One region of the Pradoshia sp. genome, then DNA from elsewhere that is predicted to be linked to it. Evidence: predicted binding sites of a transcription regulator. Region 1 holds the regulator's gene; the other holds the start of a gene.

What was found. The regulator NrdR, encoded in region 1, represses ribonucleotide reductase genes. The targets are predictions, from matches to a motif close to AACACNATATATNGTGTT.
Region 2: a site for NrdR is predicted at 1,115-1,132, ahead of ACI35L_RS11295 (vitamin B12-dependent ribonucleotide reductase). Genes of this name have one in related genera too.

The regions. Positions count from the first base shown of each region.
Region 1 covers NZ_JBJEFJ010000139.1:566-3,760, forward strand. The annotation lists gene ACI35L_RS12880 (glyceraldehyde-3-phosphate dehydrogenase) at 1-686, shown strand, start outside; gene speD (adenosylmethionine decarboxylase) at 945-1,319, shown strand; gene nrdR (transcriptional regulator NrdR) at 1,481-1,939, shown strand; gene ACI35L_RS12895 (replication initiation and membrane attachment family protein) at 2,012-3,195, shown strand, end outside.
Region 2 covers NZ_JBJEFJ010000123.1:37,662-40,856, reverse strand. The annotation lists gene ACI35L_RS11305 (DUF1836 domain-containing protein) at 1-300, shown strand, start outside; gene ACI35L_RS11300 (rhodanese-like domain-containing protein) at 390-689, opposite strand; gene ACI35L_RS11295 (vitamin B12-dependent ribonucleotide reductase) at 1,268-3,195, shown strand, end outside.

The DNA of each region.
Region 1 (3,195 bases):
AGAGGGTAGTGCTTACAGCGCCGGGTACAAACGAAGATGTCACAATTGTCATGGGTGTCAATGAAGAGCAATTGGATATCGCCAATCATTTCGTTATCTCTAATGCCTCGTGTACAACGAATTGCCTGGCTCCGCTTGCCAAGGTGCTTGATGAGCAGTTTGGCATTGATAATGGCTTGATGACAACGGTTCATGCCTATACGAATGACCAGAATAATATCGACAATCCGCATAAAGACCTGCGGAGAGCAAGAGCTTGTGCACAAAGTATCATTCCGACTACAACAGGTGCTGCCAAGGCTTTATCACTCGTTCTGCCACAATTAAAGGGCAAGCTGCACGGGACAGCGCTCCGTGTGCCGACGCCGAATGTATCTCTTGTGGACTTGGTCGTTGACTTGAAAACACCAGTTACGGCTGATGATGTCAACCGAGCATTGAAGAATGCAGCAGGCGGGAAGCTTGCTGGGATCATGGAGGTTTGCGAGGAACCGCTCGTTTCCATTGATTTCACCACCAATCCGCATTCAACCATTATTGACAGTCTGTCAACCATGGTGATTGGCGAACAAAAGGTAAAGGTCCTTGCTTGGTATGATAATGAATGGGGCTATTCATGCAGGGTTGTAGATTTAGTGAACCATGTAGCCCATTTACTCGTAAAGGAAAAAGCACAAGTAAGCTGAATAAGGATAGTAAAAACCGCTCCCGTATAAATGGGAGCGGTTTATTTTTGGACAACGAATATGGGAGGAAATACAATAATTGGCAGGGTTTTGTTGCAAAAACAACCTAAAAATTATATACTAAAAACCGTGAACTTCATATCCTGGCACTGGCTGCTTAAAGGGTTAGGACCTCGTAGGACTAACTTTCCCCCGTGGCAGTTGCGGCCAGAAACGAAGGTATCAAATTCGTTTAAATGCTTGAAGGGGGAATTAAATATGAAAACTATTGGTCGTCATGTCATTTCGGAATTATGGGGCTGTGATTTAACAAAGTTGAACGATATGAATAAGATCGAGCAAATTTTTGTAGATGCTGCACTTAGGTCGGGAGCTGAAGTAAGAGAGGTTGCCTTTCATAAATTCGCCCCCCAAGGAGTCAGTGGAGTCGTCATCATTTCTGAATCGCATTTAACGATTCATAGTTTTCCGGAACACGGTTATGCTAGTATTGATGTATATACTTGCGGTGACCTTGATCCGAACGTTGCAGCTAACTATATCGCTGATGCCTTGAATGCTCAAAAGAAGGAAACCTTTGAGATACCAAGAGGCATGGGGCCTGTTGCTGTAAGAAGAGTTCACGCCATGTAAATTCAACTATTTGAAAGGGATGCCGATTAAGAATCGCATCCTTTTTTTGACGAATCGCCGTATAATACAAAGCAGCTTTTGTCTATTTGAAACAAACACTTGTCCAAAAGGGCTTGTTTCTATAAGATAGAACTATAGAGAAAGGGACGGTGCTAATCGAAATGATATGTCCAACTTGCCACCATAACGGGACAAGAGTGCTCGATTCCCGGCCTGCGGATGAAGGTCGTTCCATACGCAGAAGAAGAGAATGTGAGTCCTGCGGCTACCGGTTTACCACGTTTGAGAAGGTAGAGGAAATACCTTTGATTGTGGTGAAGAAAGACGGTGCCCGTGAAGAATTCAGTCGTGAGAAGATCCTTCGCGGATTAATCAGGGCATGTGAGAAACGCCATGTTGCCTTGAAGGAACTAGAGGAAATCACGACAGAAGTAGAGAAGGAACTGCGAAATCAGGGCTTCTCCGAGGTGAAGAGCGACCATATTGGAGAGATGGTCATGGACCGTCTTGCTGAGGTGGATGAAGTCGCCTATGTAAGGTTTGCCTCTGTTTATCGACAGTTTAAAGATATCAACGTATTTATTAAGGAATTAAAGGAATTAATAAAAAAAGAAGATTAAAACAGGGCTGAAGGCAGTTTCTTTAGCTCTTTTTTGCCATTATCACTTCTTGCAGGCGAAAGGTTTGTAAATATGATGCAATATTCCTGGATGTTCGTAAACCCAAAAGATCGATATGTTGTCCTGTATAAGGATAAATTGTCAGAGATGGATCATAAGGTGATTCAGTATCTGTATCAGCCGCTGATCGGCGGTCTATCTATCTCGCTGTATTTGACCTTCCTTAACGAGGTGACTACCGGGATGATGTATTCAAAGCAGACCACCCACCGATGGCTGATGGATGTACTCGGAATGCCGCTTGATGACATCTATCAATGCCGCAGAAGGCTAGAAGGAATCGGCTTGTTAAAGACCTATAAGAAGGCTGCTGCCGAAGGAAATGTCTTTATTTATGAAATCATGCCTCCGCTCACGCCGGATGCATTTTTCCACGATGATCTATTGCCAATTTATCTTCAGCAAAAGCTCGACAGCAGACATTATGAGCGGCTCTTATCGATGTTTTCTGATAAGAAGATTCCAGATGATTATGAGGATGTTACTCACTCATTTACGGATGTATTTGAATCAGAGTTCAAGAATCCGAAGGAATTGGCTGAGCCGAAAACAACGACCCAAAATCAGTTCTTCTCTAAAGATGTGCAGGGATACAGCGCTAATTTCATCGAGCAATTTGACTTTGAATTATTATTCGCGTCCTTAAAGAGCAGCTTTATCTCGCGGAAATCCTTTACTCCAGCTGTTATGGAGGCGGTCGCGACGCTTGCCTATCTTTACAAGATAGGGGTTATGGACATGAGCAAGCTCATCCTCCGCTGTCAAAATGAGCATGAAGAGATAGATATTGACGAGCTGCGCAAAAGTGCGCGTGAGCTGTTCTTAATCAATCATGGTGAGGAAATGCCGGCTATTATTGAACGGGTGCAGCCGGAATATGAGCGCACCATCTTTGAGCCGAAAACGCCTGAGGAGCATTTACTTTATACATTTGAAACGACATCACCGCTGGAATTTCTAGTCAGCTTATCTGAAGGCGCTCTGCCATCAGAGAAAGATCTGGCGCTTGTTGAAAAGGTGATGGTTAATCAAAAGCTGCCGCCAGGCGTTGTTAATGTCCTTCTCCATTATGTCATGCTACGTTCGGATATGAAGCTTCAGGCAAGCTATGTGGAGACGATTGCCTCCCATTGGGCCCGCAAAAAGATTACGACCGTACGCGAAGCCTATGATACAGCCAAGAGTGAGCATAAGAA
Region 2 (3,195 bases), on a different contig from region 1:
GAAATCAAAGGGATTCTTGACCCGCTCAATGAAAGAATTATGAAGGATGATCTCTCAATTGACTGGCTGTATGAGGCCTTCTTGAAGCAAACGGATAAGAATGCCGCCATTTTCACGGAAAGTATCGAAACAAGCATGAAGGAGCTTAAGGAGACAGCAGGAGCTAGTCAGGAGGAGGATGCGGAATATTTTGAGGAACTATTGGCCGTAGCATCGCTTGCTCATATGAGTCAATTGTATAAGCGGGCTGCTGAGAGCTTAGCCGCCAAGATTGAAGATAGACAGCCGAAAAAGGGGTAAATAAAAACCCCTTTTTCAGAAACCTGAATAAAGGGGATTGTCCGCGTTTTGTGTGTGAGTTGATGCGCTTTTGACAGCATCGGCTCTTTTTATTTGGATTTGATCTTTCCAGTCCATTTCTTGAAGCCGCCATCAAGCTGGTAAAGGTCGCGGTAGCCGTTTTTGTATAACATTTGAGCTGCTCTTGTGCTTCTCATACCACTTTGGCAGTATAAGTAGACAGGCTTGTCCTTGCGCAATTCCTTCATGCGCATCTTTAATTGAGTGGATGGAATGTTGCGGGCTCCCAAAATATGTCCGCCGTCAAATTCATTTTGTTCACGAACGTCAATCAGCTGGGCTTTCCGGTATCCAGCTTTGAACTCTTCTTGGGATAAGGTCTTAACCATTTTTTTTGTAGAGAAATAGCTGTAAATTGAATACGCAATGATCAGCACAGCCAGGCCAATCAGAATATATGTCGTTGGTGTCAATGAAATCCCCACTTTCTCGTTTGTTCCCTCATTTATTATACAGGGAGATATTTTGTCTGGCAAAATTTTTTTATGGCAATCCCTCTAAAAAGAATGCTTTAATCTTTACGACCCCTCCTTCGGACCGATATAATTTATATTCTGGCATTCGACATCAGTCTTCATCAAAAGGGGTTCATAAGCCAGAATAAGGACGAATATTGTAGAATGTAAGGCAAAAGTCCTAAATCCTAGTTATTGTTTGATTTTGTTCAAAATGGGTAGAAAAATGTTCATAATCGCAGATTCTCTTAAAATTCTGCCCATAGAGGAAGATTGACAATTCATTCGATAAATGCACAAATACAATATATAGTATGCGTTGAAAAAATAGGGACACAATATGTAGTTGAATTTCAAAAAGACGTATGATAACGTTATTTATATTAAAACAAACTGCATCAGAGAAAGAAAAACATTCATGAAGAATACTTAAGAGGTTGGGAGAGATCATATTGTATACTGCTGTTAATCATAAGCTGTCTGTAAATGTCGAAAGGTTGAATAAGGATATTGCCAATTTTCCACAGGTGTTTCCAATAACACCCGACATGAATAAGACTTATAAAGGTGTATCAAGACTTGTTATGATCGATCGCTATTCGTTTAAGGATACGGAGAAGCTTACGCTTGCCAATGGGGACTTCGTTGTCTTGACGATCAAGGAAGATCCAAAATTCCCAGCCCGCGGACTAGGATATATTCAAGAAATTGATTGGGAAAAGAAAACAGCCCATGTGCTTGTAGAAGAAGAATACAGAGCTTCGTTGGACAAGCATGATGAAATGAAAACAGGTTTGATTTGCAAGTCGCTTGATGTCATTGAAAAGCCGCTTGAGATTTACTATGAGCAAATCGCGAAACGCAATGCGCGCGGTTTGGCACAAGTGGAGAAGACAGAAGAGAAGCGTCAGGAATCCTTTGAGAGATTCTATCAGCAATTGGTTCAAACAAACTTTATCCCTGCTGGCCGTGTGCTGTATGGAGCTGGATCGGAGACAGAGGTGACATATTTTAACTGTTACGTTATGCCGTTCATCAAGGACAGCCGTGAGGGTATCTCTGAACACCGCAAGCAAGTTATGGAAATTATGAGCAGAGGCGGCGGAGTAGGTACAAACGGTTCTACCTTGCGTCCACGAAACACCCTTGCCCGTGGTGTTAACGGCAAATCCTCGGGAGCGGTTTCCTGGCTTGATGATATCGCGAAGCTGACTCATTTGGTCGAACAAGGCGGTTCACGTCGCGGTGCGCAAATGATTATGCTTGCTGACTGGCATCCCGATATTGTTGAGTTCATCATCTCTAAGATGCAAAATCCGAAAATCCTGCGCTTCTTGATGGAAGTATCAGAAGATGAGACGATTCAAAGGCTGGCTGCAGAGAAATTAAAATTCACACCTCTTTCCATTCAGGAACAAGCCATGTATCAGGGAATCGTGAACTATAAGACCATTCCAGGACTAGGCGGTTTCAGTGAAGCCATCATTCAAGAAGCAGAGGAAAAACTGGCGCACGGCGGCAATGACGCTGTCCATAATCCAGACTTCCTAACAGGTGCAAACATCTCTGTCTGCTTGACAAAGGAGTTCATGGATGCTGTTGAGAATGATGCTGAATATGAATTGCGCTTCCCTGATGTAGAATCCTACAGCCCAGAGGAAATGGAAATCTATAATAATGAATGGGCGGATTGCGGAGACGTACGGGAGTGGGAAAAACGCGGCTATGGTGTGCGTGTTTACCGTAAAGTGAGAGCGAAGGAATTATGGAATTTAATTAATATTTGTGCTACTTACTCTGCGGAGCCTGGTATTTTCTTTATCGATAATGCCAATGACATGACTAATGCAAAGAGCTATGGACAAAAGGTCGTTGCGACAAACCCATGCGGTGAGCAGCCTTTAGCTCCTTATTCCGTATGTAACCTGGCAGCCGTGAACTTAGCGGAAATGACAGATAAGGACGCAAAAACGGTCAATTTCGATAAGCTGAAGGAAACGGTTAAAGTCGGTGTTCGCATGCAGGATAATGTCATTGATGCGACTCCATATTTCCTTGAAGAGAATAAACGCCAAGCCTTGGGCGAAAGACGTGTCGGCCTTGGAGTTATGGGTCTTCATGATATGCTCATCTACTGTGAGAAAGAATACGGCTCAAAAGACGGCAATGAGCTTGTTGACCGTGTATTTGAAACAATTGCGACTGCAGCCTATGAGGAATCCATTGAACTCGCTAAGGAGAAGGGAAGCTTCCCATTCTTGGTTGGAGATACTGAGGAAGAAACAAAAGCATTGCGTGAAGCCTTTATTCAATCCGGCTTCATGAAGAAAATGCCGGAGCATATCCGTCAAGATATTCTCAAATATGGAATTCGCAACTC